DNA from 3 places in the Pseudoalteromonas maricaloris genome. Region 3 is predicted to be linked to each of the others. Evidence: predicted binding sites of a transcription regulator. Region 3 holds the regulator's gene; each other region holds the start of a gene.

Region 1 (11,051 bases), 1.8 Mb from region 3:
TACGCCACTCAGTGAAGTATGGAGTATCACATGCAATGGCGCTAATTTTGGATCAGCTTTTATTTCAGCCGTTAACGTATAACCATCCATTTCCGGCATTTCAACGTCAGAAATTAATAGCCCTACTCGCTCGGTGACATTATTTTGACAGTCCATTTCCGCAATTTCGCGAAGCCTGATAAGTGCTTCTTTGCCGTTCTTCGCAAGCTCAGTCTGAACACCTAATGGCTCCAATGCACGTTTGACCTGATTACGAGCAACCGCAGAGTCATCAGCAATAAATACAATACGTTCGCCTAAATCTTTTTGCATTTCACCATCAGAGACAATATCAGCACTGACTTCTGTGTTGATTGGGCAAATTTCATTAAGGATCTTTTCTACGTCCAATATTTCAACTAGCTCATTTTCAATTTCTGTAACCGCTGTCAAATAGGAATAACGACCTGCCCCTGATGGCGGTGGCATTATTTTTTCCCAGTTCATATTCACAATGCGTTCTACTGCACTGACTAGAAAACCTTGGACTGAACGGTTGTATTCTGCAATCACAATAAAACAGTTACGAATATCTTGAATAGGAGGTCCACCTACCGCAAGTGACATATCAATTACGGATATAGTTTGGCCTCGAATATGAGCAACCCCTCGGATAAGCGGGTTTGACTTGGGCATGCTTGTCAATGCTGGACATTGAAGCACTTCTCGGACTTTGAAAACATTAATGCCGAAGCGCTGTCGACCTTGAAGTCGAAAAAGTAATAGCTCGAGACGGTTTTGTCCAACCAGCTGTGTACGTTGGTTAACCGAGTCTAAAATACCTGCCATTTCAATCTCCTACTGTATAAACCGCTAATCGGAACGATCTTTGCTTCGACTCTGATATGGTTTACCACCCTTGATTAGGTGCAGTTATTAAAGCAGAATCTTTATACCTTGTTTCACCCCATAAGCATAGTCGAAACATCATGAGTTTGTTAAAAAAAACCCATTACATTCAGTTTTTTTGTTTGTTCGCTTATTTTATAGGCGTTGACTATGGTTATTGTCAGCAATATGACAACAAAACTTTAGAACAAAGCGCAATAGAATTTGTTGAACCAAATGTAGAGCAGGATCCCGATAGTCAGCTGTCACTGACTGCTATACCACTTGATTCAAGAATTCCAGCACGGGATTGTCAGTCACCGTTGCAATATAGTACAGCGATGGCTCCGCCTTTTGATACTCAAGTGACAGTACAAATTAGATGCAACGATACCCTCAGCTGGACTCAATACGTCCACGTACGTATCGATCACCTCTTCCCCATATTAGTTAGCGCAACCATGTTAGAAAAAGGCCGTGTTATTCAAGATGAAGATGTAAAAATAGAGTATCAGCCAAAACGTTTTCGCAGAGTTTCTTATGTTGAAGATAAGTCGATACTAATAGGTAGTCGCAGCAAACGTAATATAAGAGAAGGCCAAGCCTTTACTCAAGCCCATATCTGCATGGTCTGCAAAGGCGATACTGTGACGATTATTGCTAAATCAGGTGGACTCGTGATCAAAACTCAAGGAGAAGCGCAGCAAGATGGCAACCGTGGTGAACTGATTAATATTAAAAACTCTCGCTCTGGCAAAACCTTACGTGCTAGAGTAATAGAAGTGGAAACAGTAGAGGTGAATTTATAAAAAATTTGCTAAAGTAATACTATTAAACGCCGATAACAAGGCTGAGAGTATAATTTTATTGGGTCTACAATCATGGTTAATCAAGTTAACGGTCAGAATCAGTCTACATCCGTTGCTAATAATGTTAAGCAACAGAAAGCTGAATTGCAAAGAAATGATGCCAACAGCGCATCAGTTAAATCACCTGCTACACCAAAAGCAGCTGCGGATTCAGTCAGTCTGACTCCACAAGCGCAACAGCTGAAAACAGTCAACGAAAAAGCGCAGCAATCATCAGGCTTTGACGACAAGAAAGTCGAAGAATTGAAAAAAGCGATTGCAGAAGGCAAGTACCAAGTTGACGCGGAAAAACTCGCCAAAAACATAGCTGCATTTGAGTTCGAAATATATGGATGATTTGGTTCGGCTTTGCCACCACAAACTTTCAGAACAAATCTCAACGCTAGAAGCGATGGCCCAGCTTCTAGCGCGTGAGCTTGACGAGCTTGCGTCCCGACGTGGCGACAATTTAAAAGAAATCGCTCGTGAAAAGCTAACTCTCATTTCAAAACTGCAAAAGCTCGACAATGAATTGTCAAAAACTGAGTCTCACGTCTTTGAACACAATGAAGTAGCCCCGCTCGTCGCTAAAGTGCGAGCATTACTCAGTGAGTGCCAAACCAAAAATGAAATCAATGCTAAAACGGCTCATCAGGCCAATGTAAGCACACGTGAACTAAAAGGGATCTTAATTGGCGCACCAACTTCGATTACATATGGTCAGGATGGTAGTGTGAAAAGTAGCGACAGTGAGTTAGTACGTAACCTAAAGGCGTAGCCACGCCAGCCATATTTTAGTTTTGAAGAACAACCGAAATGAAGCGCATTAAGTAAGCAACATGCGATGGGCGCTTACTTAAAGCTGTAAGATATCTTCTTAATTTTCTGCGGCTTGACTTGAGTAATATACAAATCATAAACGCGCTTCATATCAAGCTCCAATTCCGTCGCGTAAGTATCACCAACAGCGTAACTTTTCAGCACCTTAGCCCCTCGAACGAGTCCATTCACTTGACTCTTAAGACCATCGTTTTGCGCAATAGCACCTTTTACCGTAATAGTGGATGTCAAATTTTGGCCATACAGTTGCTCAGCCAATTCACGATACGCTTCTAATTTTGAGACTTTAATAGCCATCAGCTGCTTCTCACCCGCAGTTTTACCCGGCTGAGCACTCAAAGGCGCGTACCCCACAGCCCGTAAAACAGGAAAGGTTTCCGGTTGCACCGTTTCATATTCAATGTGCTTGTCAACGAGGCTTGAACAGCCACTGAGTCCCGCTAGCGAGCAAACCATAACAACTGCACTGATAGAATTAGTGATACGCATTTCACTACACTCCGCTACAATAAATACCAATCAAAATTTAACACTTCCCCAGCATCTTGGTCTCGCAAGGGTTGTTGTGGTTTCATCTAGTATTGGCAATAAATAAAATTAACTTTCATAAAATATGATTATGCACGAACCTTGCCAAAATTTGGCACAGGTATTGCTGAGTTAAAGGGTAGTTTTTGATCTGGGCATTTAAACATGAAAAAGCAATTCGCGACCAGTCTATCATTGTTGTGTATCACCTTAACTAATCCCGCTTATGCTGAATGGTTTGAAGTTACCGGCATGGCTGACGTTAAAAATGGCGATCATCAAAAAGCAAAAAGAAAGGCCGTAAATGACGCCATCACACAAGCATTGCTGTTTTCTGGCGCTTCGGTGAGTAGTGTACAAACCGTCACCGATGGTGTGCTCACCCAAGATCAACTTAAGATCCGCTCAAATGCTGAAATCCAGAGCGCCAACGTGATTGCTGAAGCAAAAGTCGGTGACTCATGGCAAGTAACATTGCATATCGATATTACCCCACAGAGTGCTCAGTGCCCAACGAGTGCTTACAATAAACAGGTTGCAGTCACACAAAGCCAGCTAAAAAATAAACATCAAGCAACTTTAGGTCAAATTTTTGACATAAATAAAGCCGTGAGCGAGCGCCTATATCAAACAATGACCGAACAAAAGTCGAGCTTAGAACCCGTTCCCTATTTTGCACAGACCATAGATGTTAGCCGTTTTTTCAGTCAGCGTTTTGATTATAATGAACAGCTAATCGAGACCATTACAGCAAATACCAACAGCCAATTTGTACTACTGAGTCAAATTACTGATGTTGCTAGTGTCGATAAGCTTAATAGTGACCTCGCATTTTGGCAAAGCGATAAATACTTAAGAAGCTTCAAGGTAGACTTTGCGCTGTTTGATGCACTTTCTCATGAAAGGGTATGGCAAAAACAATATGCCACTCAAGGCGTGTGGCCGTTTAAGAAAACCAAATTAATTGATGTGTACAGTGAGCGCTTTTGGCAGACAGATTATGCTGATGAGATCCAAGCCACGCTGACACAAATCGCAACTGATTTAAACGCAGCGGTCGCCTGCTTACCAACCAATGGCAAAATCCTACATATCGATGATGAACAAGTCGTTATTAATTTGGGCCGTATGCATGGCTTAGAGAATGGCCAGATCCTTAACGTAGCGCATAGCAATCCGCTGACTAATGTCGATGGTAAAGTGTTTATGCATCAAATTAAAACCATCAATAAACTGCAAGTGATCCAAGTGAATGCGCAAAACGCCATTGCGGTAAATATCAGCAACCGCCCACTTCACAATGTGCAAATTAACGATTTGGTTGAAATTCAAATAGAAAATGAAAATGAGTTTGAATTGTAAGTGCTGAGCCTTCCTGTAGCAAAAGGCAAGATTTTCGATGACTTTACACCCTCTGCATCATGCTTCCATCACCCATTTACTTTGGTCATTCCACGCAGAAGTGAATACCAATGGCGTCCCCAGTAGGAATCGAACCTACATCTAAGCCTTAGGAGGGCCTTGTTTTATCCATTAAACTATGGGGACAATCTCTAAAGTCAGATAACAATCGCCTTTTTTGACCTTCACTAGCGGGATCTGCGGAACTTAATACCAATGAAAGTCGAGAATTGTTGATTCTCTGTTGTACTGCATCTCAGTGACTTCGCTTTAGTATACTGATCTTAATGAACTTTTAAAGATTAATAGTCAATTTATTCGCGGTAATAAATGAGCTGGTTCAGTAGGTGAATACGCAGCAGTTAAGACCCACTACTGCGCTATCAGTTACTTCGCTTGAGGTGTGAATAAGAAGTAGGATAGTTCTTCGTTTAATAAAACCTAAATGGTATTTCTTTTAAAAAACGCTATTTGAAGTACTACCTTGAAGCGGTCGCCTGATCATCAAGGATAAAATACGGGATGGTCACCACCGTGCTTGCGATCACTAAGTTAGTGTTAAACTCTAACAATCTTGCATTTACCTCCACGCCTCGTGGACGATAAACCATAGTGCCTGTGAGCAAATGACTGGGCGATTGCGTGTTTTTCAAGCGGCTTGTGTTACGCGAAAAAGTCAAATCACCACTGGATGTCACTTCAATTTTCCCCAATGCTTTAAAGTCTAATGCTTGATAACCCAGCTTTTGCATTTGATGCATTAAAGACTCAGCCAATTGGTTTCCTAGCTGGTTTGTATCCCTTAATGATTCATTAAAGTTGACAAAACTGGCTACCGCTATCGACTCAGGCTTTTGCCCTAACACAGTATCTGACAGTTCCAACGCAATTTGATTGGCGTAGTTAGCAATTTCTTTCCGATGACGATAGCTAATGAAGCCAATATCTTGCGATACCACAGCTTGTGAATCTTCATTACGCTCTTGCTCTTCCATCATGGCATATAATATTTCCATATCGGATTGCTGCGTTTCTGTAGATTCGGAAGCCGTCTGTTTTGTCATTTCGCAGCCACCGAGTAATGCGAGTGTCGTCGCGAATAGCACTACATTTTTCATCATCGCCTCCGAATTAGTTCGCACGCTCTATACGAATGCCATCGTATGCCGCACCATCTTGTAGGGCGTTAACTACGTTTTGCGGTAAAAAGCCTTGAGCAGAACCCACGACACTTTTACTTCTAAGCCCAACCACTCTGGCATTAACCATAACTCCACCCTGATGATTCACCAAAGTACCACCTAGCACGTACAAAAAAGGATGGTCGTCAGATAGCTCTAAAAAGTCACGGCTGAAAATAAAATCGCCTTCAGGTGTCACCCGGATATAGTCTGTTGTTTTAAAGTCCACAACAGGGATCCCAAATGCATGAAGCTCATGGATAAAGCTTTCAGCCAACTGATTACCCAGCAAGGAACCTTTATCAAATTCTTTATCTAAAAATACAAAGCTTGTCACTGCTACCGGCGTTTTCTCATTCACGTGTTTCAAGTTTGCAACCATGTCTTGCATAATAGACTGGACATAGTGAGTGACATTTTTACCAGCCATTTGCTGAGAAACAGAAAATTGCTTCATACCGTTTGGATTACTTTGATACATCGAAGATTTTTCAAAGCCATTACGCACGGGCTCAGCCTGAGCATTATCCACCGCAAAAAAGTTACTCTGAGCACAGCCAACCATCAATGAAAGCGGCAAAACCAAACTTAATACTTTTTTCATTACTTTCATCTCCACTAATATTGGCTTCGTATAATCTGACCGTCACGATTTGAGACACGCTCCGTACCCCACATCACAGCTTTAGGAATACTGATTGATGCGGCTGAAACGGCTCGATTATGTAACGTATCAACCAGCCGCGCATTGACCAAATAGGTATCTCGACTTTCTACGATTGTCCCGACCACCACGAGGTCAATTTTCTGGCGCTGATTCAGCACATTCAATTCTCGACTTAACATACTATCGGCAGAACTTTGTAAAGATAAAGCGTTTCTGAGTCGATATTCTACGACATCTGCCCCCATTTGACTTAAATGGGTCATGAGGGATTCTTGCAAGGCCACGCTCAAGCCAGAACCTTGCCCAGCAACGGTATCATCCAGCTGATTTGCTTTAAAAAAGCTCGTCACAGCAAGCGTTGAATTCGGCTTGAACGGCCGTACATACTGCCCGAGTTCCGCGGCTAACTGAGCGCCAAACCCATCTAAGTCAGGTAAGATTTCTTGCTGCTGGGTCACTTCTCTTTTGCCAACCTGTTGGCTGTTTGTACACCCCGCCAACAACATAATCACTATGAGTGCTAGATATTTCATTTCACCAAGCCCACGATAAACTTATTGGATAAAATGCAAAATACGCACCAAGTTTTAAAGTCGATGACTGGTGTAATGGCTAACCAAGCAGCTTAAACCTGCACGCTTAAGCTGCTGGCAACCTTTGTATGCAGAGGCCTTATCTGCAAATGCACCTAATTTGAGCCGATAATATTTCGTATTTTGAATATCTATTTGCTCGATATTCACTTCGCTTGTTGCAAAGTCTTGCGGTAACTTATCCTTGAGTTGCTCGTAGGTTTGCCTAAGCTTGGTATATTCCGTTGTAGAGGCCAATTGAATTGCAAATTCAGCTATCTCTACAGGCTGTTCTGGTTTCTCGGTGGGCTTTGTTTTTTGCTCTATCACTTGCTCGGGTTGCTCTGCTAAAAGCTCAGCATCCTTTTGCTTTGCAAGCGAATTTGATAGCTGCATCGCAATAACATCTAAATCTTCCTGCACTTCTTCAAACCTAGCAACCTGCTGTTTTAGCGCTCTGAGCTGCTCTACTTCTTGTTGTAAGGTGCTTACCTGCTGTTCCAATAAAGATATTTGCTTCTTCATTTGTAATGAGTCAAGTTGACTCTTGCTCGCAGTTGCTTGGCAACCACTTAACGCAACGAAACTGAGCATAAGAAGGTGCCACTTAATTGATTGCATTGTTTTCTCTTTCATAAATAGTTAAGACTTCCACTGTGCAAGAAACTTTGAAGGGAAGTAGATTTTGGCAAATATTTGCCGCATTTTGTGTGGCGTCATCTCTTAATATGAGTAAATAAGTGGCGTCGCCTTCTTTTTGCGCATACCCAAAACCACCACTTAATAACGCGGGATAACGCTTAGCCAAAATCGCCGCATACACTTTTAATATCGTTAATGTCTTGAAGCGTCCAGCTACAGCAAACTCTTGCGTGGTTGCGCGCTGTCGTTGTAGTTCGTGATTTACATCAAGCAGTAAGTCTCCCTCTGCACTTAACTCCACTTCTATCTGTTGAGTACTGGCTACCGCGAGCCTTTTCGCATCACTTATCGCTGTACGGTAAGTCCCAGGCTTCAAACCAGTAAATACATAGTAGCCGTCATATGCCGTCTGAGTGCGCGCGACTTCGTTACCCGTTTCATCAAGTAAACTCACGGTAGTGAATCCTGCAGGTCGGCGCTCAGTACCCTCATTGATTTCAACAATACCTTCAACTTCCGACGAGTTTACAAATGGTATTTCAACATATTCAATATGACCGGGTCTTGGAGTGAATGAAAAGCCATCGTTAGCGGGAATTAAAAAGGGTTCTGGGATCGTTTCTTTGTCAACAATAATATCTGTTCGTTTGTAATTAACCATTGCGGGTAATAGAGCGACACCGTCGTCGTCAGTTTTACCTTGTGCAAAGTTTTGTAATGCTTTTATAGTTACCCCCTTCAGCGGTAACTCCCCGTCGTCAAGATAGCCGTTATTATTTTGGTCGATAAAAGCACGAACCATCAAAGAGCCAAACTGCGACAAGCGTTTGCCAGTTAAAAAAACCTGATCTACGGTTTCGCCTGCTCCAATACTTACTTGTCCAGAAAGGCCTAGTTGCCAGTTATCATCGTTATCGTATTGCAAGTCTGTTAACAACCTAAACTTATCATGGTTCCAGCTCAATCCAAGTTCGGTTTTATAGTAATCTGCAGCCAAGTCTTTGTATAAGGTAATGCCAAAATCAAGCTCAGGACTTAGCTCTTTGCTCAACTCTAGCTCAGCGGCTGTAATTTCATTAGAAGGTTTTATGTCATACCAAGTAGTAAAGCGACTATATATCCCAAAAATCCTTCGCTGCCAGCGCAAGTAGCCACTCATATCGCTGGCTTGATTTGTCTGCTCTTGCCACACAAATTGGTTACTGAAAGTGCCCCAATAATTACCCGTACTAAACAGTAGCGACGCTTGCTCGGTGGTGTCTATATTAGCTCTATTAAGCTGAAAGTATTCAGCACGATAGTAAATTTTAGCGGCATCAAAAAGAGACCAATCTCCCGCCGCCGTTAATTTTATCTCGGTCGCATTTTCATCCCGTTCTATATCTTCCTTTAGCTCAAATTTAGCACCTACCTGCTGGCCAAATAGACGGGTTCGAGTATTTGCAGAGAGACGTTGGTTCGTTTCGCTCTTACTATAGTCAACATCCAGTAATAGTCGTTTATTAATATTAGTGTTAAACCCTGTAGAAAAGTATTGTTCTGAGGCGCTATTTTTTACACCTTGACGATGCTGCAAACCTGCATACACCGCAAAGTTTTTAGTAAGACCGTAGTCAAATCGACCATTTACTTGCCAGCTTGATGCTTCTGATACCGCAGTCTTGTCGCCCAGTATACTTTTGCCCGTCTCAGTAATTGATACGGCAAAAAAGCCTTCACCTTCGTTTACAGTGCTCTGTTCAACATAATAGGTCTGCACTTCTTTTGATACTTGACCTTGGCCTCCATACATCACCAGTTCAAAGGTATTTTCGCCAAATAGTAAATCAATATTTTCAAACTCATAGCGCCCAGATTGGACATTATTTTCTTGCCCTATTAGCAATCCATTTCGATAAAGCTCTACGTCCCACCCTACCTGAACAGGACCTGAGATGACAATGCGCTGACGGTTCGTACGCCTATCTAGCGGCGCGTTACTGAAGCTCACTCCTCGCCCTTCTTCATTTAGCGCATCGACTCCAACTTGAACACTCTGGACATCACCGAGCGATACCTTGGTAAAATTCCCAAACGGTAAAACATCGGCCTTTTTAGAAGCACGGTTGAGAGATAATCGTGAGCGATTAATCACATCCCCCTCTCTACCAGCAATAAAATACTGAGCTTGCCAATAGGCGATGTCTTGCGAACCAATAAGGGAATAAGACGTCTGACTAATGTCTTCAGTCAGCTGCGTATTTATCTGAGCATCCAGCACTGGTTTACCGATGCTTTGATAAGGACTTGGTCGCCACGGTAATGTTGCGCTAGCATTGCGGTCAAAACTGACAACCTCTCTTCCTAATCGCTGTTGCTGTGCTTCTATTGGCAGAATTTGCCTACTTTTAACCGTAAGAGATAAATCCTGTATATCGGTAAACAGGCTCACATCGAATAAGGTCGCAACGATATAATCGGCGAGAAATACCTCACCATTGATAACTTGAACGTCCTTATCACTCAATTGCGTTCGCTGGCCTTTGCTCTCAACTAAATGCGCTTTGGCATGAAGACTAAAGGTGTTTTCAGGAGTGAAGAACCAGCCATCAAAAGTTCCTGATACATCTTCTGATACCACAAACCCCAAAGCTGAAAACAAGCTCAAGAGTTCCACATTGACGCCTTGTTCCGACGTCACCGCGATCACTTCACCTAAATATAAATTTCCTTTATAGGCGGATAAAAACAGTTCCGCACCAACATCAACCCGAGAGACCACCCGCTCACTTTGCTGTATCGCAAGTTTTGCTTTCACTCGTTCAACCCGTTCTAATAGCTGTTGCAAAGTATCAACCTGCGATGCCATAGCAGGTTGATAGCATAGCATGCCTATTAGTAACGCGCGCCAAATAACGTGGGCTCTCATTACGTTCGCTTACCCTAAACTACAAAGATACCGAATCATCTACAAAGGTGCGGTCAGTGTACTCATCATCACCCACATACTTGATTAAGACCTTGCCTGATGGCCCGAGCTTAATTGCAGGGTCTATCAAGAATTCTACACTCCTTTGATTAAGCTCTGGATATACGGCAAACTTATTTAATACTCCGATCCGCACTGGTTTAACGTCATTTTTCCCCTGCCAATAAGCGGATAATTCGCCAAAGCTACTATATTTCCCAGTTCGATTAAGTAGTACCGTAATTGCCTGACGACCATTTTTTGCGTTGCTTACAATGACATCCTCAAGCTGTACTTGCGGGTTCGCATCACCAACTCGTAGCATCACCGGAATGCTATAACTCATCAGCACGTCAATATTGATACCTTCTTGCAGCTTGCCTTTATTATTTGGCAGCTCCCTAAAGAGCAAATGTGAGCGATACTCTCCTTGTTCCATATTCGCCCTTCTGCGTACAGCCAGCTTTATTACCTGACGCTCACCAGGCCCCAGTGTTACTTGCCTAGGTGAAATACGGATGAAATGGCTTGCAGCCATAGGGTTTATTTTTTGCTCGG
Region 2 (11,051 bases), 1.8 Mb from region 3:
CTGAGTGTTAAATGACTCATGCCTCTCTTGTTGTTAATTTGAAGGTTACTTTGACTAAACCCCATCTACAACCTGAGAGGATTTTCAACGTTATTAATTACTGAACGATATTTAAGTGTAATGAACATAGTGCAATGTGGCGAAACTGCACATGAATTTTCTTTCAGCGAAGTGCCTAATATGTGCATTATAATTGCCAAAACTTCATGTCTGATTTGCATTGAAATACACGTTAATGTTTCTACAATTGGGTTAAGCATAGCGACAAAATGGTGCTTTAAGAATTGCTAAGGAGTAGCAAATGCAGTCCATTTTCTTAGTCGCTATGTGAGTTAGGATTTACCGCCACGACCTAGTGTCGCGGTTGATATTGCTGTCCATGTTAAGGAGAAACAAGATGCAGCAGAGTATTTTTTATCTAGTCACTATTTTGGCCTTTGCGGCTATGTTGTCGGCCTTTCACCTCTTTCCTGAAGCGGTAATTTTTAATGTTTTTAGCAGTTTGTTTGCTGCATTACTTGGCTACCGAGCTTATACCCGTTGGGCTTTATTATTGTGTTGTATTAACGTGTTGGCCATGACGTTTTGTCCTTTGCTTGATTCAGGTGGCTGGTTAAGTCTCAAGGGAGCGGTCGTTTTTGTATGCTGTGTGATGTTTTTTGCAATAGCGTTTGGTTGCAATAAAGCGGTGACACAAAATAAAAGGTTTTATTATTAGTCGCCTACCTTGCCATGTTAAACTCGACTCAGGCGATGTGTTATCGCCTGAGTACTCGAGACAATAGGTGACAGGAAACCCGCATGCGAATATTAGCCGATCAAAATATGCCCTTAGTTGAGTCATTCTTCTGCGAAATTGGTGAGGTAACTCGGTTTGATGGCCGTAACCTTCAACCTGACGAGCTGAAAAACGTCGATATTCTGTTGACTCGCTCAGTCACTAAGGTCAACAAGATCCTGTTAGCACAAGCCGATAAACTGAAGTTTGTGGGGACTGCGACAATAGGGATTGATCATATTGATACCTCATTGTTGGCCAGCGCCAATATCTCGTTCAGCAGCGCACCAGGCTGTAATGCGATAGCTGTTGCCGAGTACGTGATAAGCGCTCTACTTGCATACGCACAAGAAACCTCCACACCACTTCAAGATAAAACGATTGCCATCATTGGTGTTGGTAATATTGGCGCGTGTTTAGCATCAAAGCTTAAAGGGCTTGGTCTTACGATATTATTGTGTGATCCCGTAAGGCAGCAAGCGGGGACATTGGATTCACATGTAGCGTTAGATGAAGCTTTGGCTCGCGCGGATATTGTGACATTTCACGTTCCATTAGTTAAGCAGGGCCCGCATAAAACGGTTCATCTACTTGATGCATCGCGGATAGCGGCATTAAAGCCGGGTACGGTGATAATCAATGCAAGCCGTGGAGATGTTATCGATAATCAAGCGCTTTTGCACGCGATAGAAGGTGGGCAAACGCTTGAGCTGATCTTAGACGTTTGGGAAAATGAGCCGAATATTTTGCAGCCATTATTGCAATATACTCGCTTTGCCTCTGTGCATATTGCCGGCCATACGCTAGAGGGGAAGGCGCGAGGCACGCAAATGTTATACGAAGCTGTATGCCGAGAATTCGATTTACCAGCCAGCAAAACGATTAGTGATTTTCTCCCTAAACCAAGTGTCACTGGCTGCCAGTTGCAAAGCACTGCCAATGAGCAAGATATTGTCAATTTAGCGCATCTTGTTTATGACATTCGTCGTGATGATGGCATCATGAGAAAACAGCTAAACACATTGGGCTTTGATACCTTGCGTAAAGCATATCCCGTGCGTCGAGAATTTAGTACAATTGCAGTCAATAATGACTCACCAATCAGTGAAAAGCTTTACCAACTTGGCTTTTCTGAGCACAAGAGTTAAGTGCTGTGGTTGGTATATTACAGAATGAGGAAAAATAATGTCGCAAAAATATAATGTTGCGGTACTTGGCGCAACAGGTCTTGTTGGCAAGCAAATTATCGAATTACTAGCGGAACGAAAATTTCCTGTAGACACATTGTACCCACTCGCGAGTAGCCGAAGCGCGGGTGAAGAAATTGACTTTATGGGTGAAAAAATCGAAGTTCTGGATGTTGAAGAGTTTGATTTTTCTAATGCCCATATCGGTTTGTTTTCAGCGGGTGGTTCCGTGTCGGAGAAATATGCACCAATCGCCGCTGAAGCTGGCTGCATTGTGATAGATAACACCTCACATTTTAGATACGACTTTGATATTCCATTAGTCGTTCCTGAGGTGAATAAAGACAGCCTTGCAGATTTTAGAAATCGTAACATCATTGCTAACCCAAACTGCTCTACAATCCAAATGCTAGTGGCGCTTAAACCAATTTATGATGCCTATGGCATTGACAGAATTAATGTTTCAACATACCAAGCGGTATCTGGCGCAGGTAAAGAAGCGGTAGATGAGTTGGCTAAGCAAACTGCAAACTTAATGAATGCAAGACCAATGGAAAACGAAGTATTTAGCAAACAAATCGCTTTTAACGTCATTCCTCAAATTGATGCATTCCAAGAAAATGGTTACACCAAAGAAGAAATGAAGATGGTGTGGGAAACGCAAAAAATCTTGGGCGATTCGAGTGTTTTGGTTAACCCTACTGCGGTTCGAGTTCCCGTGTTTTTCGGTCATGCTGAAGCCATTCATCTTGAAACGCGCATGCCTTATGATCTTGAACATGTTAAGCAGTTACTTGCTGATGCGCCGGGTGTTGAGCTAATTGAAGACGAAAACGATTACCCAACACCGGTAAGTGATGCAAGTGGTAACGATACCGTCTATGTAGGCCGTGTAAGGCAAGATATTTCACATCCATTGGGCTTAAACTTATGGGTGGTATCAGACAACACCAGAAAAGGTGCCGCAACAAATAGCATTCAAATTGCAGAAGCCCTGATAGAAAGCTATCTATAAGCACCCTTTGATATCGCAAAGTAAGCAAAATTTTGCTTACTATTCTGCGTTATAACGGCAAACTTCTGCCAAGAAGTTTGCCGTTAGGTCAAATACTTGACTATTCTTCACCTATATCAACTATTCCAGAATCAGTAAAAAGCATTATAACCATGTTAACTTTCAATACGTTGCAATGGATATTCCAACATATCTGGTTTATAGTTTGCATTTGGAATAGAGCTTGCTTCAAAGCCATAATAATAAAATGTCGTTTAACGGGTGTTAAACATTTGAGTAAAGGATCGGCATGCGCGGTTTAGCCTTATTTAGTATCTTTGTATTCGCACTGATTGCCACACCAGTATATACCCAAGAGGGGGTAGTGCTAAAAGGCCCTAAAGGGGTTGATTATGGGGCTCAAGGTCGGTCAATAGGGCCTATCAGACCCACGGATACATTGTGGCGTATAGCACAAAAAGTGCGACCAGATGACTCGGTCACCATTTATCAGGTGATGAAGGCGCTTTACGATAAAAATCCTAATTCATTTCTAGATAAAAACCTCAACCATATGCAGGATGGGGCGTATTTACGTATTCCTACCATCAATGAAATTCGCAGTGTAAACCCTGAGTTGGCAAAGCAGAAGTCAGATCAAGATGACAAACTTTGGGAAATGAAGCGTAAGGGATTATTGAATCCAAATGCAATAAACGAAGCTGAAAAAAAGGTTACACAAGCTCGTAAAGTCGATGTAGAAGAAGCTAAAGAAGACCTAACTAATCAACTGCGTTCTTTAAAGATGGAACAGGACATGCGCCTGATGGACTTACAAAAAGAGTTCAAATCCTCGGTGCGTAATGTTGAAGAAATCCTATCCGAAAACAATAAATTAAAACAGCAGCTCGGTGCTATTTCTACTGAACTTCAAACGGTTCGTACCCAACTTGGTAAAGACAGCGAAATCCAGCAACAGCTCAAGGCTGTTATTGACTTGCAAAATGAAATGATTGACCAGCAGGCGGCTCAGGCAAAAGCGCAAGAAAGTAGCGAGTTAAGCACATTCTTTAGCTCACCAGCTGGCATTGCATTACTTGCCACATTACCAGCGCTACTGGCAATTGCTGGATTAGTAATGTACCTACGCCGAAGAAACCAATCTCAAACGTCGACAGATGACGACGATTTTCTTCCGCAAACACCATCGGTGGCTGCAGGCACTGCGGCGGCGGGAGCTGCAACCGCTGCGACTGCATTTGACCCTGAGCCAGACCCACTTGATATCGGAATGGGCGACGATGAAGACGCACTGGGCGCAAGCGTACAGTTAGATGACGATATCTTACCTGAAGACGATGAGATTACCTTTGACTCACTTGATGACGACTTCGATGAAGGAAGTGATACGTTAGACCAAGATGAATTGGATAGCTTACTAAACGAAGATATTTCGTTTGATGATGATCATGACGAAGACTTTATGCAACAGAGCTTTGACGAGGCTGGTGATGAAGTTTCGCTTGATGTTGATGATGGCCAAGATATTTTAAGTGACAGCGATCTTGATGATTTGTTCAATGAGTCTCAAGATGAAGAAATTGATGTTAGCGATGATGCCCTTGCCGCTCTGAGCGAGGAACTCGCAGATGAGCAAGCGGATGCTGGTGCAAACGATGATGATATCGATTCAATTCTTGATGGTGCGCTAGATGAAGAGCCCGAATTTAGCGGTAATTTTGATAGTGAGAGCTTAGTCGATGCTGATGATATCGATGCGCTACTTGATGCCTCTCAAGATGCTGACGATGATGCATTGCCTGATTTTGAGGAACCAAGCACTGAGCTTGCGGGTGATGATATTGATGCCCTGTTAAATGAAGTGCAAGACGATACGTTAGCTGAAATTGACGAAGAGTCAGATACGCTCGACGGTGATGATATCGATGCTTTATTGGATGAAGCGCAGGAAGATACGTTGCCGGAATTAGAAGAAGAGCCTAGTGATCTCGCTGGTGACGATATTGATGCTTTATTGGATGAAGCACAGGAAGATACGTTGCCGGAATTAGAAGAAGAGCCTAGTGATCTTGCTGGTGACGATATCGATGCTTTATTAGATGAAGCGCAAGAAGATACGTTGCCGGAATTAGAAGCAGAGCCTAGTGATCTTGCTGGTGACGACATCGATGCTTTATTGGATGAAGCGCAAGAAGATACGTTGCCGGAATTAGAAGAAGGGTCAGATGCTCTCGCTGGTGATGATATCGATGCTTTATTAGATGAAGCGCAAGAAGATACGTTGCCGGAATTAGAAGCAGAGCCTAGTGATCTTGCTGGTGACGACATCGATGCTTTATTGGATGAAGCGCAAGAAGATACGTTGCCGGAATTAGAAGAAGGGTCAGATGCTCTCGCTGGTGATGATATCGATGCTTTATTAGATGAAGCGCAAGAAGATACGTTGCCGGAATTAGAAGAAGAGTCCGATGATTTAGCTGGTGACGATATTGATGCTTTATTAGATGAAGCACAGGAAGATACAGTACCTGAGCTGGAAGAAGAATCTGATGAACTGACCAATGACGAACTCGATGCATTAGTTGACGAAACGCCAGAAGATATTTTGCCAGAGCTGGAAGAAGAATCTGATGAACTGGCAAATGACGAACTCGATACATTAGTTGACGAAACACCAGAAGATGTTTTGCCAGAGCTGGAAGAAGAATCTGATGAACTGGCCGAGGACGAACTCGATGCATTAGTTGACGAAACGCCAGAAGATATTTTGCCAGAGCTGGAAGAAGAATCTGATGAACTGGCAAATGACGAACTCGATACATTAGTTGACGAAACATCAGAAGATGTTTTGCCAGAGCTGGAAGAAGAATCTGATGAACTGGCAAATGACGAACTCGATACATTAGTTGACGAAACATCAGAAGATGTTTTGCCAGAGCTGGAAGAAGAATCTGATGAACTGGCAAATGACGAACTCGATACATTAGTTGACGAAACACCAGAAGATGTTTTGCCAGAGCTGGAAGAAGAACCTGATGCGCTGACCGATGACGATCTCGATGCATTAGTTGATGAAACACCAGAAGATGTTTTGCCAGAGCTGGAAGAAGAATCTGATGAACTGGCAAATGACGAACTCGATACATTAGTTGACGAAACACCAGAAGATGTTTTGCCAGAGCTGGAAGAAGAACCTGATGCGCTGACCGATGACGATCTCGATGCATTAGTTGATGAAACACCAGAAGATGTTTTGCCAGAGCTGGAAGAAGAATCTGATGAACTGGCAAATGACGAACTCGATACATTAGTTGACGAAACACCAGAAGATGTTTTGCCAGAGCTGGAAGAAGAATCTGATGCGCTGACCGATGACGATCTCGATGCATTAGTTGATGAAACACCAGAAGATGTTTTGCCAGAGCTAGAAGAAGAATCTGATGAACTGGCAAATAACGAACTAGATACATTAGTTGACGAAACATCAGAAGATGTTTTGCCAGAGCTGGAAGAAGAATCTGATGAACTGGCCGATGACGATCTCGATGCATTACTAGACGAAGCGCCAGAAGATGCTTTGTCGGAGCTGGAAGAAGAATCTGACAAGTCTGAACTGGAGTCTAAACAGCCTTTAGCTGAGCCTGAGCAAACGGAGTCAGGACACTTGTCTGGTATGTTGGATGAAGAGGATGCTATTCCGGAATCATCTGAAGAACCGGTGGAAGATACATTACAGTCCGATCTAGCCAATGAAGCAGATTTTAGTGATGAAAATGTTCAAGCTGACGAAGACAGCGAATTTGAAGATCCTGATTTAAAAAGTGTTGATGAGCTATTACAGGAGCTTCAAGCCGAAGAACAGTTTGAGTTGGATGCTGAACTTGAAGACGACTTTTCGGATGAAGAAGTTGAAATTGAGCTGGGAGATGATCCACTTAATGACGAAGTGGATTTACTGGCAGAAGAAGAGTTTCTTGACGAAGAAGATCTGCAACCAAGCGCAGAGCTAGAGAGTTACCCTGAGCTGGAGCTCGGCGAAGAACTTGAAACTACTGACTCGCAAAGTGAAACCGAAAAAGCATTATCAGAAGCATTATCCAATGACGCTCAATTTGATATAGAGGACGGGCTTGATGGCGATCTTCTCGACGATGAAATCTCTGGCTTTGATGAAGATGATTTGCCTGAATTTAGTGCAGATTTCGACGAAGAGACTTTGCTTGAAGACGAACCAGAAGCACCACTCGACGAAGCTGAAAGTGACACGCTTGAGTCTGAACCCGAACTGGGCATTGAAGACGAGCTGCCAGAGTTAACTGCAGATTTCGATGAAGAAACTTTGCTTGAAGACGAACCTGAAGCACCGCTCGACGAAGCTGAAAGTGATGCGCTTGAGTCTGAACCTGAACTGGAAATCGAAGACGAACTGCCAGAGTTAACTGCAGATTTCGATGAAGAAACTTTGCTTGAAGACGAACCAGAAGCACCAGTCGAAACAGCCGAAAGTGACGTGCTTGCCTCTGAACCTGAACTGGGCATAGAAGATGAGCTGCCAGAGTTAAACGCAGATTTCGATGAAGAAACTTTGCTCGAAGATGAGTCTGAAGCGCTAGTCGAAGCAGCTGCAAGTGACACGCTTGAACCTGAGCTTGAAATCGAAGACGAGCTGCCAGAATTAAACGCAGATTTTGACGAAGAAACCTTGCTCGAAGATGAGCTTGAAGCGCCAGTCGACGAAGCTGAAAGTGATGCGCTTGAGTCTGAACCTGAACTGGAGATCGAAGACGAGCTGCCAGAATTAAACGCAGATTTTGACGAAGAAACCTTGCTCGAAGATGAGCTTGAAGCGCCAGTCGACGAAGCTGAAAGTGATGCGCTTGAGTCTGAACCTGAACTGGAGATCGAAGACGAGCTGCCAGAATTAAACGCAGATTTTGACGAAGAAACCTTGCTCGAAGATGAGCTTGAAGTGCCAGTCGACGAAGCTGAAAGTGATGCGCTTGAGTCTGAACCTGAATTTGAAATCGAAGACGAGCTGCCTGGATTAAACGCAGATTTCGATGAAGAGACTTTGCTTGCTGATGAGCCTGAAGCACCAGTCGAAGCCGCAGAAAGCGACACGCTTGAGTCTGAACCTGAGCTTGAAATCGAAGACGAGCTGCCAGAATTAACTGCAGATTTCGATGAAGAAACTTTGCTTGAAGACGAGCCTGAGCTTGAAATTGAAGAGGCTCTGCCTGAGTTAAACGATGAAGATGACTTGGAAACTCTACTTTCTGAGCCACAAACTGAATCTGAATTACCAGAGGTCAATGAAGCCGAGATTGAAAAAGAATTTATGGCTGACTTTACCCAAGCAGACTTCGATGCTCTACTTAGCGAACTGGACGATCCCAGTGACTTTGACGCCGGAAATGCAGAAGATTTTGAAGTCGATTTCGATAGCTTGCTACAAGACGAATTGGTCGCAGGGGAAGCCCAAGCGCTACCTACGGACACCGAAGGTTCAGAAGACTACTTAGAAATTGAAGACCTACTTGAACAAAGCGACGATCTTGATAGCGATGTTGAACCTTACGTTGGCGCAAATATGGACGTTGGGCTTGGCGATTTTGAAGAGCTATTAGCGGGTGAAAATACCACGGATGTTGATTTAGAGGATGAAGGATTCGCCGCTAAATTAGATCTAGCAAAAGCTTACATCGAAATTCAAGATTATGACTCGGCTATATCAACGCTCAACGATGTTATTGAGAACGGCCCAGATTCGGTGCAAGCTGAGGCTAAGTCGCTTAAATCAAGTCTTACAGAGTCTTAATACTCACATCAACGATACCGGCCAAACAAAGTAATTGCCTTGTTTGGCCGGTATCATCATCTACTTCTTAGCTTAAGCGCTTTAATTCACATCGCCAATCGCATAAAATGTCGTTTTTGTTATGGGTTGCGATAGAAAAAGTATGCGAGTAGCGTTAGGCATTGAATATAATGGTGCAAATTATAGTGGTTGGCAGAGGCAAAATCATGTCAGCAGTGTCCAAGAAGAAATAGAAAAAGCGCTATCGAATATCTGTAATCATCCCGTTGAGATAACTTGCGCAGGGCGCACTGATGCGGGGGTTCATGCTACGGGTCAACTCGTGCATTTTGACACGGATTCTGCTCGCGATATGAGCGCTTTTACATTAGGAATGAACTCTCAGCTTCCCGACGACATTGCGGTACGATTTGCTAAAGAAGTCGACCCTGAGTTTCATGCTCGTTTTTCTGCGACAGCTCGTCGATACCGCTACGTTATTTATAATCACACCTACAGACCGGGCATTTTACGCAGTGGCGTAACGCATTTTCACCACGAGCTTGATGTTGAAAGAATGAAAGCTGCATGCCCTGTGATGATAGGGGAGCAAGATTTCACTTCTTTCAGGGCGGTGCATTGTCAGTCTAATACACCGTTTCGTAATATCCATCACTTAGAGGTGAAACGCATTGGCAAATATATTGTCATTGATATTAAAGCAAACGCGTTTTTGCATCATATGGTGCGCAATATTACAGGTTGTTTACTTGATATTGGTGTTGGCAAGCAAGAGCCTGAGTGGATGGCGGAACTGCTTGTTGCCAAAGACCGCACCTTAGCAAGTGCTACGGCAAAACCTAACGGATTGTATTTAGTTGATGTGGACTACCCTGAACAATGGCAAATAGAAAAGATGCCGCTTGGGCCTTTATTCTTGCCTGAGGAATTAGTGTAACGGTCATATTTATGTAGTACCTTATACTCTTAAGACCAGTTTTTTATATCACCTATAGCTAAATCATGATTTAATTGGGAAAAGATGTCTGTCTTTGCTGACGGAACAGAATAAAGCACGATAGAGAGTTGCAAATGAGTTGGTTAGAAAAGATCTTACCTAAAACCACTAAATCTTCTGGTAAAAAAGAGATCCCAGAAGGGGTTTGGGCAAAGTGTACAGATTGTGATTCAATCCTATACAAAGCGGAATTAGAAAAGTCCTTAAACGTATGTCCTAAGTGTGATCATCACATGCGTATTACGGCACGTAAACGTCTTGAAAGTTTCTTAGATGATGCAGATCGTCAAGAGCTTGGCACAGAGCATGAGCCACAAGACGTATTAAAGTTTAAAGACTCTAAAAAGTACTCGGATCGTATCGTTCAAGCGCAAAAAGCAAGCGGTGAGAAAGACGCTTTAGTTGCAATGAAAGGTCGCGTAAAGGGTATTCCTGTTGCTGCTGTTGCTTTTGAATTCTCCTTTATGGGTGGTTCAATGGCGTCAGTTGTTGGTGCGAGATTTGTTGATGCAGTTAACGTTTGTTTAGAACATAACATGCCATTAATCTGTTTCTCTGCATCTGGTGGTGCACGTATGCAAGAAGCACTTATGTCATTGATGCAAATGGCGAAAACAAGTGCTGCATTGGCAAAAATGAGTGACAAAGGCTTGCCATTTATCTCTGTATTGACCGATCCAACAATGGGTGGTGTTTCTGCATCATTGGCGATGCTTGGTGATATCAATGTGGCAGAGCCAAAAGCACTTATCGGTTTTGCGGGTCCACGTGTTATCGAACAAACTGTACGTGAAACTCTACCTGATGGTTTCCAGCGCAGTGAGTTCTTATTAGAGCACGGTGCGATTGACATGATCGTCGACCGTCGTGAAATGCGCGATACGTTAGCGCGTATTTTGGCGAAGTTTATGGACTTGCCTTCCACTGAACAAGAGCATAGAGTAGCGTAAATTTTTCAAATTGAGCTACTCAACTTATGACGGTTAAACAGCCTAGCCAATCATCAAGCCTTGATGATTGGCTTTGTTATTTAGAAGCAATTCATCCAGCCACCATTGAAATGGGACTTGAGCGTGTAGCGCAAGTTGCCGAGCAAGCCGGATTACTTGAGCCTTTCAGTAAAATAATTCTAATTGGTGGAACCAATGGTAAAGGCACAACAGCCAGGTGCTTGGAATCGTTGTTGCTCGCACAAGGGTTTTCGGTTGGTACCTACGCTTCACCACACTTAGTACGCTACAATGAGCGTGTCCGAG
Region 3 (11,051 bases):
GGTGCCGTCTTTAATAGTATCCATCAGTGGGCCGTAGATCAGCTGTTCTCTTTTCAGCCTTCTTAATCCGTCAAAACACGTTCCAACAGCAATGACTTCGTAGTGACTACCATTAGCTTTGACGATGATCTCGTCAAGCGATAGTGCATCTCTCAATAAAGTTTCGACTTGATTTGTTTCCATTAGACTCACTCAAATAGGGTTGTCACCTGCCCCAACTCCATTAAATTTTGCAGTTGCTCAGGCGTATTTTTCAGCTCGAGACGAATGTCGCGCTGTTTCAATTGACCTAAAGAGTGAATTAACCAAGCTAAGCCCGCGGTGTCAACCCTTGTCACCTCAGAAAGGTTAAAATAGACGGTTGATTGTGCATTTTTCAGCACTTGAACGATGGTCGACTGTTTCAGTGCGCTTGGTAAACTCGCTCTCGTAAGTTCACCAGTTAACACGATTTCACCTTTACTTTCGGTGAATGAAATACTAGGCGTCACCATCATCCCCTCTAAATTGCACCGGAAGCTTGCTCTTCTTATCTAACAGTTGGATCACATGTTCAATACCCTGCTGGCGTAAAATACCATGTAGCTCCGATTGTTTGGCATCGAGTAAACTAATGCCTTCCGCCATCATGTCAAAAGCACGCCAGTCACCGTCTTGACCGCGTCTAACTTTGAAATCAATTTTGATATCAGGCTTACCAGGCTCTACAATTTTGGTCTTAACAACCACCACACCTTCATTTTCAAATGGGCGATGCTCACCAAACTCTACCTTTTGGTCTTTATATTGAGTAAATACACCAGCATAAGTCGCTACCAAGTAATTTTTGAATACCTCAATAAACTCTCTAATATGCTCGACAGCAGCAGCTTTCTCCTCTTTACTTTCGATGTTGCGAACCTTTTGAATATAAGAACCTAATACACGATACGCAGCATATTTGTAATCAATGTAAGGCAAGAGCTCTTCTTCTACGATAACGCGTAAGTGTTCTTTGTCTTCTTCAATGATGTTTTGCTCTTTCGTAACACGCTGAAAAGTTTGCGCCGCAACTTGCTCAACCATTTTATAAGGATCACTTGAGTCCACTTCTTTCGCCTGAACCAATGCGGTAGCCATCAATGCTACAAGCAAAGTCAGACATTTTGCATAGATGTTTTTTAACATATTTACTCGCTCCCTTGATTAAATAGGAACTGACCAATTAGCTCTTCTAATACCAGTGCCGATTTTGTATCTGTGATCATGTCACCGTCTTTTAGCGCTTTTGTTTCCACACCAAAAAGAGACTCAAGATCAACGCTATCTTCACTCGTTACCTCCTGACCAAGACATTTTTGCTTCGCAGATTCAGCAGCAATAACGGGAGAAATACCTAAGTATTGCTCTCCCAAAATGCCCGAAGTCAAAATCGAAACCGACGACGTATCGGAAAACTGACACTCGTAGTTTTTATCTAAACTCATTGAAACTACCGGCACGAACTCTTGTGGATGGATGTGAATTCCATCAACACGACCAATCACAACCCCACCCACCTTAATTGGGGCGCGGGTTTTCAACGAGCCTATATTTTCGAACTTAGCATGCAAAGTGTAAGTTTCACCATTGCCGCTTAAGCCTGAATTAGCTACCTTTAGCGCCAACATAACAAATGCAGCAATGCCCAATGCCACGAACAACCCAACTAAAATTTCTATTTTCCGTGTATTCATTTTTAAAACCTTTTAACTTGAGAACATAACCGCTGTTAATACAAAGTCAAAGCCAAGTACAGCCAGTGAAGAATGTACTACCGTCTCTGTCGTCGCTTTACTTATTCCTTCAGAAGTGGGAATACAGTCATAGCCTTTGTATAGCGCGATCCAAGTTACTAATAGTGCAAATACGAAACTCTTAATAAGACCATTTAAGATGTCTTGTTGAAACGACACTTGCGATTGCATAATTGACCAGAAGCTACCTGAATCTACGCCTAACCAATCAACCCCCACCAAGTGTGCGCCTAAAATAGCGATCGCAGAGAATATCAATGCGAGTAACGGCATACTAATAAAACCGGCCCAGAAACGAGGAGCAACCACGCGTTTAAGCGGGTCTATCGCCATCATTTCTAAACTAGATAATTGTTCCGTAGCCTTCATCAAACCGATTTCAGCAGTTAACGCACTGCCTGCACGTCCTGCAAATAAGAGTGCGGTTACCACAGGGCCCAGCTCTCTAAGTAAACTCAAAGCAACCAAAGGTCCAAGGCTATCTTCAGCGCCATACCCAACTAACACGGTATAGCCTTGTAATGCCAATACCATGCCGATAAATAAACCAGACACCATGATAATCAACAATGATTGATGGCCAACCATGTAAAGTTGCTTAATCAACAGCGGCGTGCCTTTTCGGAAATTAGGTAAGCTACATAGCGCACCAAAAAGCATTGTTGTGGCACGGCCAAGTGCAGCAAAACGGCTGAGGGTTTTGTGGCCTAGTTTTTGTAAAAAGTCGACCATACTCACTCTCCTTGCAACAGCGCTTGCTGATAATCAGGCGCTTTAAAGTGGAATGGCACAGGCCCATCCGCAAGGCCCTGTAAGAACTGCTGCACTAATGGCGATTCATGTTCAAGCATCTGCTCAGGGGTTCCTGTACCAATCACACCTTGCTCAGCAATAATAACGACGTGATCGGCAATGCTCAGCACTTCAGTAACGTCATGAGTGACTATCAGCGACGATAATCCCAACACTTCATTAAGGGACTTAATCAAGCGAACTAGAACACCCATGGAGATAGGGTCCTGACCTGCAAACGGTTCATCGTACATAATTAATTCAGGATCAAGTGCGATAGAACGCGCTAAAGCCGCGCGTCTTGCCATACCGCCAGAGAGCTCTGCCGGCATTAAATCTTTTGCACCACGAAGACCAACCGCTTGAAGCTTCATTAGCACCACTAAACGGATTAGTTCTTCAGATAATTCGGTATGCTCGCGTAGAGGAAATGCCACATTGTCGAACACGCTCATATCGGTAAACAAAGCACCGCTTTGAAATAACATACTCATGCGCGTTCGAGCTTGATACAAAGCTGCTCGTGACATGTTAGGGATACTGTTTCCAGCAAAAAGAATATCACCGCTATCAGGCTTAAGCTGACCACCGATTAAACGCAGCATGGTGGTTTTACCAATACCACTCGGTCCCATTATTGCGGTAATTTTGCCCTTTGGTACAGAAAAGCTCATGTTTTTGTAGATGATCCTTTCACCCCGAGAGAAGGTTACATCCTTGATTTCTACAATTGACTGCGACAAGTCGCTCTCCAGATCCAGACTATATTCATCCAAGTATGATACTTTTTTTTCAAACAAGATGGAAAATCGTTTTGGTAAAATTTTGTAAGTAGTGAAATGTAACGGTTTGCTTATACTTTCCAGAGCGCTTTTGGTAGTATCTATCGAAATTTTAATCCTATTGGCTAGAGGTTCATGGTTTTATCGTTTGTTATTCTCATTCTTGGCTTTATTGCACTGGTTTGGAGTGCTGACCGCTTTGTTTTTGGTGCGGCCGCTCTTGCACGAAACTTTGGTGTGCCAACATTAATTGTTGGTTTAACTATCGTGGCCATGGGTTCTTCAGCACCAGAAATGATGGTTGCTGCGCAAGCCGCTCTTGCAGATAAAACAGACACCGCCGTAGGCAATGCCATAGGTTCTAACATCGCTAATATCTTACTCGTTTTGGGTCTCACTGCGTTATTAAGGCCACTCTCCGTAGGCTCTGGTATTTTGCGCCGCGAAATGCCGCTGTTAGTCATCGTTTCATTGGCTGCTTGGTATATCGTTAGTGATAACCACTTTAGTTTCGTAGAAGGTGTTTTGTTATTAGTCGGTTTCGCCGCTTTTCTTCTTGCACTTATCATTATCACCAAGCGTGGTGGTGGAGATAATGATGACCCATTTGTCAGTGAAGCCTGTGAAGAAGTGCCAAATAATATTCCAACTCAAAAAGCCGTTTTCTGGTTAATCGTGGGTATGATTTTACTGCCTATTAGCGCGGACTATCTCGTTGGCGCTGCGGTTGACATCGCCAAATATTTTGGCATGAGTGACCTGCTAATAGGATTAACCATTATCGCCGTTGGTACTAGTTTACCCGAGCTTGCGGCATGTGTTGCTGGCGTACTTAAAAAAGAAGACGATCTAGCGCTTGGCAATATTATTGGCTCGAACATCTTTAATATATTGGCAGTGCTATCTATTGCTGGGATTATCAACCCATCTGTCCTCGACGCCAATATTGCGTCACGTGATATCTTTATTATGCTTGGCGCGACACTGCTGCTTATCCTAATGAGCCTCAGCCTAACAGGTCAGCGCCGCATCAACCGCTTGGAAGGTGGCATACTTGTCGCTAGCTTCGTCGGTTATATTTACTACATCATTTAAGGAAGCCTTGTGACAACGAACCCATTTATTGATTCTGCAAATCAAGTTTTTGCTACCGAACTTGCAGCAATAGAAGAAGTGCAACAGTTTGTTGATCAACAATTTGTAAAAGCCTGTGAAATTATGTTTGGCTGCCAAGGTCGCATCATCGTGATTGGCATGGGTAAATCAGGCCACATTGGTAACAAAATCGCAGCGACACTCGCAAGTACTGGCAGCCCCGCATTTTTTGTTCATCCAGGTGAAGCAAGTCACGGCGACTTGGGTATGATCACCAAAGATGATGTGGTTTTGATGATCTCCAACTCAGGGGAAACCCAAGAGGTGATCTCAATCCTGCCTGTGATAAAGCGTTTAGGAGCCCCCGTTATTTCCATGACAGGCAACCCGAGCTCTACAATGGCTCGTAATGCGACGGTTCACCTTTGTGTTAAAGTATCAAAAGAAGCCTGCCCATTAGGACTTGCACCCACGGCTAGCACCACAGCTACACTAGTGATGGGTGATGCGCTCGCGGTTGCGCTACTTGAAGCCAGAGGCTTTACGGCTGATGATTTTGCGCTTTCTCATCCTGGCGGTAGTTTAGGAAGGCGTCTACTACTAACCGTTGCTGATGTCATGCATCAAGGGGATGCAATCCCTATGGTCAATAGTCATTGCACAGTTAAAGAAGCTTTATTTGAAATGTCAGCTAAAAGTTTAGGTATGACGGCAATCGTAGATGAAAGCTCGCAATTACAAGGTATTTTTACCGATGGTGACTTGCGGCGTATTATCGAACAAAAGGTCGATATTCATACCACCCCAATCACGCAAGTAATGACGGCTAAAAGTACGACGGCACGCGCCGATATGCTCGCAGCTGAGGTACTCAATATCATGGAAACCAAACGAATTAATGGCTTGATTGTGGTAAACGAAAACAACATACCGGTTGGCGCCTTGAATACGCAAGATTTACTTAGAGCGGGGGTGCTGTAATGCAATTTGAAGATTTATATCAGACGATTTCACCTGAAGCTTGGGAAAAAGCAAAACAAATCAAATTATTGATTTGCGATATTGATGGCGTATTCTCAGATGGACGTATATACCTTGGTAATAATGGAGAAGAACTGAAAGCATTTAATACCAAAGATGGGTTTGGTATTAAGGCCTTGATTGATAGTGGTATCGAAGTCGCCGTTATCACAGGTAGGCATTCACAAATAGTTCAGCAACGCATGACTAGTTTAAATGTAACTTATATTTACCAAGGCCAAGAAAACAAGTTAGTGGCATATGATGAACTGAAGACTAAGCTCAACCTTAGTGATGACGAAATTGCGTATATTGGTGATGATGGCCCAGATCTACCCGTAATGGAGCGAGTCGGTTTTGCCGTTGCCGTCAATGATGCACATCCTCTTGTTAAACATATCGCCCATTACACGACCTTGATGCCTGGTGGTTTTGGTGCCGTGAGAGAGTTGACTGATCTTCTAATGCTCAGCCAAAATCACTTATTGACTTCCAAAGGATCAAGTACATGACCGTATTACGTGTCATCTTACTCATTGTTTTCGCTTCTTTAATGGTATGGATGTGGTCGCCCATGTTTAATCCATCAGAGGCGGACTCAGCAAAAGAAGATGAACCGTTAGCTAAGCCCGATTATGTTGCAACCACGCTTCAGCAAACGACCTATAGTGAAAATGGCTTATTAAACTATCAGGTAACTGCTGATAAGATGGAGTTGTATCAAGATCTTGGCTTTAGTCACTTTGAAAAGCCTATTTTCACCTTATATAACGGTGAGCAGAATTGGCAAATAAGTGCATTAGAAGCAACACTGTACGAAAACAATACCTTGATATTAGAAGGCAATGTACTGGCAAAGAATTTAACGCCTAACGCCATGATCACCAATATCAATGCCGATAATGTAAGAGTTGAAATTAAGCAAAAATTGATGAAATCGGAACACCCTGTCGTTATCACCGGTCCTAGTCTTAGGATCACGGGTAAAGGGCTGCATGCGGATCTACAAAAGCAAGTGATCGAACTCATCAACCACACAAAGACAATTTATTATGACCAGTAAAATCATTAACAAACTAGTTTTCATCGGCTTGCTTGCAAGTTCTACTTTAGCAAATGCTGCAGAACAAAATGAAGTCATTATTGATGCTGGCCGTCAGCAAGCTCAACTGCAAAGCAACATCGGTATTTTTGAACAGAATGTTGTTATTATTCATGGCAACAGAAAAATAAATGCCGATCGCCTAGAAGTCCACCGCCGCGCGGAGCTTGGTACTAACAAGCAACTGCTTGTTGCAACTGGCAGCCCAGCTATTTTCAGCGAACGTCAACCTGATGGTAATTTGCTAGAAGCCAAAGCAAACGAAATTCGTTACGACGTTGCGAAAGGCACCTTAGTCATTTCTGGCGATGCGGAAATCAATCAAACTGGGCAAAAAATCAATGCGCAAGTCATCACCTATGACATTGAAAAGCAATTGATCAGTGCTGAGCGCTCAGACCAAGAAGATTCTCGGGTAAGAACCATCCTTGTTCCTGTTGATGACAAAAAAAACGCAAAAGATAAAAAAGCGCAGGAAGAAGGTAACAATTAATGAGCGAGCTCAAAGCAACTGGTCTAGCAAAGAGTTATAAAGGTCGTGAAGTCGTCAAAAATGTTGGCTTAAGTGTTAAGGCTGGCAGCATTGTAGGCTTATTAGGACCAAATGGTGCAGGTAAAACCACTACGTTCTACATGATTGTAGGGTTAGTACCAAGCGACAAAGGTTTTATTCAGATTGATGATGAAGATATCACTTTGCTACCGATGCACAGCCGCGCGCGACTTGGTATTGGCTATCTACCGCAAGAGTCTTCAATCTTTAGAAAACTCACGGTCTATCAAAATTTGATGGCGATTTTAGAAACTCGAAAAGACTTATCTAAAGTTGAGAGAGAAGCTGAACTCAATGAGTTACTGGATGAGTTTAATATTCAACACATCCGTGACTCACAGGGCATGGCATTATCGGGAGGCGAAAGAAGACGCGTAGAGATTGCTCGCGCTTTAGCCGCTAATCCTAAGTTTATCCTGTTAGATGAACCTTTTGCTGGTGTTGATCCTATTTCGGTGTTAGATATAAAGACAATCATAGAGCACCTAAAAAACCGCGGTATCGGTGTGCTAATCACCGATCATAACGTTAGAGAAACACTGGACGTATGTGAAAAAGCCTACATCGTTTCACATGGTGAGTTAATCGCTGCAGGCACGCCAGAACATGTTTTGGCAGATCAAACCGTAAGAGATGTCTACCTAGGCGAACAATTCAAGCTATAGTTAAGACGTAGTATTAATAACTGTTAAAAAGGATTGTTAGAGATACATGAGGCAATCATTACAGCTGCGCATGGGGCAGCAACTTACAATGACTCCACAACTGCAACAAGCCATTCGCTTGCTGCAGCTTAGTACATTGGATCTGCAACAAGAAATACAAGAAGCATTAGACAGCAATCCATTGTTGGAAGTGGAAGAAGGTGATAATACTGACGGCGAAAACGCTGACCAACACAGCCAAGAAAAAAGTAGTGCTGACGACAATCAAGATTCAAGCGATGAAGCGCAGGTTAGTGACTATGAAATAGACTCAGATACCGCCATGAGCAAAGACACTGTCAGTGATGACCTTGCCATGGATGTCACTTGGGATGAATATATGAGCGCAGCACCCGCTGCAAGTTCAGGCCCACTTCCTGATGACGATAATGTTTATCAAGGGGAAACCTCTGAATCTCTCCACGACTATCTCATGTGGCAACTTGAGCTGACACCATTTAGTCCAACAGATAGAGCGATTGCGATTGCGATTATTGAAGCGGTCGACCTGTCAGGCATTTTAACACTGTCTTGCGAAGACATTTTAGAAAGCATTAATGACGAGAGTAGCGAAGAGCCTATTGAGCTGGATGAAGTCGAAGCCGTGCTCAAACGTATTCAACTTTTCGATCCTGTCGGTATCGCAGCGCGTAGTTTACAAGAATGCTTGTGTATTCAGCTAAATCAGTTCGCTCCGGATACGCCATGGATTGCCGAAACAAAAATGATTCTGACAGAGCATATCGACTTGCTTGCCAGCCGTGACTATCGAACTTTGGCAAAGAAAACGCGCCTTAAAGAAGCCGATCTCAAAGAGGTCATGACGTTAATTCATAGCCTTAACCCAAAACCAGCGGCAAGCATTATTCATGAAGAGCCTGAATATGTGATCCCTGACGTATCGGTGAAAAAAGTAAAAGGTCGTTGGGTCGTAGAGCTAAATCCTGATGCTATGCCTAAAATAAGAGTAAACGACCATTACGCTGCGATGTCTAGAACAGCGAAATCCAGTACGGATAGTCAGTTTATTCGCTCACATTTACAAGAAGCAAAGTGGTTTATTAAAAGCTTAGAAAGCCGAAATGATACATTATTAAAAGTTACCAATTGCATTGTGCAACAACAACAGGCATTCTTTGAACATGGCCCCGAAGCAATGCGCCCTATGGTGCTAAATGATGTTGCTGAAATGGTTGAGATGCATGAGTCCACAATTTCCCGTGTGACAACACAAAAATACATGCATACACCTCGGGGAATATTTGAGCTGAAGTATTTCTTCTCTAGCCATGTAAGTACAGAAAATGGAGGTGAGTGCTCCTCTACAGCAATTAGAGCACTTATCAAAAAGCTGATAGCTGCAGAAAATACCGCTAAGCCATTGAGTGACAGCAAAATTGCAGATATTTTAGCTGAGCAAGGAATTAAGGTAGCGAGACGCACGATTGCAAAATATCGTGAATCCCTAGCCATTCCACCGTCAAATCAGCGTAAAAGCTTGATATAAGACGTAAAACCCAAGAAGGAAAAATGCTTATGCAACTAAATCTAACTGGTCGCCATGTAGAAATTACTGACTCATTAAGAGACTATGTCACCAACAAGTTTGCGAAGCTAGAAAGGCACTTTGATCATATCAATAACGTGCATGTGATCCTTGATGTCGAGAAACTAGTACAAAAAGCAGAAGCAACATTACACGTAAACGGCGGCGAGCTATTTGCATCAACAGAGCATCAAGATATGTATGCCGCAATTGATGGCCTTATCGACAAGCTAGATCGTCAAGTTATTAAACACAAAGAGAAGCTCACTCGACACTAAGATGAAATTAAGTGAATTAGTGAACAAGGACTGCAGTAAAGCTGCGGTCCTTTTTAATAGCAAAAAACGTATTTTAGAATACATCAGCGAACTGGCTCATAGCCAAATTCCAAATACCAGTCAGCATGCTATCTTGGACGCTTTAATGGCGCGAGAGAAATTAGGCAGCACAGGGATCGGTAAAGGCATTGCCATTCCCCATGGTCGACTTGAAGGTTTGGATAAAATCCTTGCAATGGTGCTTGTCAGCGAGCAAGGGATCCAGTTTGAAGCCATAGATAAGCAGCCTGTCGATATTTTTGTCGCGTTCATCGTACCCGAAGGTGATAATCAACAGCACCTGAAGACCTTAGCGGCGATTGCTGATACACTCAAAGACAAGTCTTTTTGCAAAATGCTTAGACAAGCAAAAAGTGACGATGAGTTATATGCAGTGATCCAAGGTGAACTTGATGAGTGATGAAGAAAAAGGACTCGAGCTTATCATTATCAGTGGCCGCTCAGGCTCTGGTAAATCTGTAGCGCTTCGAGTATTGGAAGACTTAGGCTACTATTGTGTAGATAACATTCCGGTCAATTTGCTGCCGTCTTTAGTCCGCAGCGTTTCGGACAATTATAATAAAATAGCAGTCAGTATTGATGTCAGAAACTTACCTAAAGAACAGGACGAGTTTAATGACATTCTTGAATACTTACCAGGCTTTGCCAAACCTACCCTGTTTTATTTAGACAGTGACGATCAAACCCTGATAAAACGCTTCTCAGAAACACGCCGTTTGCACCCTCTTTCACTGCATAATCTTCCACTAGATGTTGCAATAAAGAAAGAACGGGAATTGTTAGACGTATTGATCACTCGCGCCGATTTTCTCATTGATACTACAGGCCTGAGCGTTCATCAACTTGCAGAAGATATCCGCGAAAAAATCTTAGGTAAAAAAGACAAACAACTCATTATTACCTTTGAATCTTTCGGCTTTAAACACGGTATCCCAAAACAAGCGGATTACGTTTTTGATGCGCGCTTTTTGCCCAACCCACATTGGGAGCCTGAGCTTAAGCCGCTAACTGGCCTAGATCAGCCAGTCAAAGACTATTTGTCGAGTCACAGCATCGTGCAAAAGTTTACTTGGCAGATCCAAACCTTTGTACAAACTTGGTTACCACACTTAGAGCGTAACAATCGCAGTTATCTAACGATTGCAATAGGATGTACAGGTGGGCAACATCGCTCGGTATATTTAGCGCAAACCATTGGTGAGCGTTTTGCTAAAACCCATCCCAACGTCAAAATTCGCCACCGTGAGCAAGAGGGTTAAATGTTAGAAGATACGTTTTTAATCCAGAACAAGCTTGGTCTGCACGCTAGAGCAGCGACGGTTCTTGCACAATTAGCAACCCAAT

What was found. The regulator sigma-54, encoded in region 3, starts transcription at its own class of promoters, with help from an activator protein. The targets are predictions, from matches to a motif close to GTTGGCACGNNNNTNGNNT.
Region 1: the regulator sigma-54 is predicted to act here: its motif matches at 3,175-3,193, upstream of CTT31_RS05735 (LPP20 family lipoprotein).
Region 2: the regulator sigma-54 is predicted to act here: its motif matches at 3,191-3,209, upstream of CTT31_RS05570 (FimV/HubP family polar landmark protein).

The regions. Positions count from the first base shown of each region.
Region 1 is NZ_CP024625.1:1,350,381-1,361,431, reverse strand. Features, by position in the region: gene CTT31_RS05755 (chemotaxis protein CheV) at 1-828, opposite strand, end outside; gene flgA (flagellar basal body P-ring formation chaperone FlgA) at 969-1,676, shown strand; gene flgM (flagellar biosynthesis anti-sigma factor FlgM) at 1,749-2,072, shown strand; gene flgN (flagellar protein FlgN) at 2,065-2,493, shown strand; gene CTT31_RS05735 (LPP20 family lipoprotein) at 2,568-3,044, opposite strand; gene CTT31_RS05730 (flagellar assembly protein T N-terminal domain-containing protein) at 3,249-4,445, shown strand; tRNA gene CTT31_RS05725 (tRNA-Arg) at 4,557-4,631, opposite strand; gene CTT31_RS05720 (FlgO family outer membrane protein) at 4,964-5,605, opposite strand; gene CTT31_RS05715 (FlgO family outer membrane protein) at 5,616-6,269, opposite strand; gene CTT31_RS05710 (FlgO family outer membrane protein) at 6,284-6,865, opposite strand; gene CTT31_RS05705 (SPOR domain-containing protein) at 6,920-7,525, opposite strand; gene CTT31_RS05700 (hypothetical protein) at 7,512-10,454, opposite strand; gene CTT31_RS05695 (fimbrial biogenesis chaperone) at 10,474-11,051, opposite strand, start outside.
Region 2 is NZ_CP024625.1:1,313,966-1,325,016, forward strand. Features, by position in the region: gene CTT31_RS05555 (DUF6419 family natural product biosynthesis protein) at 398-718, shown strand; gene CTT31_RS05560 (4-phosphoerythronate dehydrogenase) at 802-1,926, shown strand; gene CTT31_RS05565 (aspartate-semialdehyde dehydrogenase) at 1,964-2,980, shown strand; gene CTT31_RS05570 (FimV/HubP family polar landmark protein) at 3,270-8,798, shown strand; gene truA (tRNA pseudouridine(38-40) synthase TruA) at 8,941-9,735, shown strand; gene accD (acetyl-CoA carboxylase, carboxyltransferase subunit beta) at 9,870-10,745, shown strand; gene folC (bifunctional tetrahydrofolate synthase/dihydrofolate synthase) at 10,772-11,051, shown strand, end outside.
Region 3 is NZ_CP024625.1:3,673,227-3,684,277, forward strand. Features, by position in the region: gene CTT31_RS16310 (BolA family protein) at 1-183, opposite strand, end outside; gene CTT31_RS16315 (STAS domain-containing protein) at 189-494, opposite strand; gene CTT31_RS16320 (MlaC/ttg2D family ABC transporter substrate-binding protein) at 481-1,167, opposite strand; gene mlaD (outer membrane lipid asymmetry maintenance protein MlaD) at 1,170-1,715, opposite strand; gene mlaE (lipid asymmetry maintenance ABC transporter permease subunit MlaE) at 1,728-2,507, opposite strand; gene CTT31_RS16335 (ATP-binding cassette domain-containing protein) at 2,510-3,310, opposite strand; gene CTT31_RS16340 (calcium/sodium antiporter) at 3,485-4,444, shown strand; gene CTT31_RS16345 (KpsF/GutQ family sugar-phosphate isomerase) at 4,454-5,425, shown strand; gene kdsC (3-deoxy-manno-octulosonate-8-phosphatase KdsC) at 5,425-5,976, shown strand; gene lptC (LPS export ABC transporter periplasmic protein LptC) at 5,973-6,527, shown strand; gene lptA (lipopolysaccharide transport periplasmic protein LptA) at 6,517-7,059, shown strand; gene lptB (LPS export ABC transporter ATP-binding protein) at 7,059-7,784, shown strand; gene CTT31_RS16370 (RNA polymerase factor sigma-54) at 7,831-9,330, shown strand; gene hpf (ribosome hibernation promoting factor) at 9,360-9,647, shown strand; gene ptsN (PTS IIA-like nitrogen regulatory protein PtsN) at 9,649-10,107, shown strand; gene rapZ (RNase adapter RapZ) at 10,100-10,966, shown strand; gene CTT31_RS16390 (HPr family phosphocarrier protein) at 10,967-11,051, shown strand, end outside.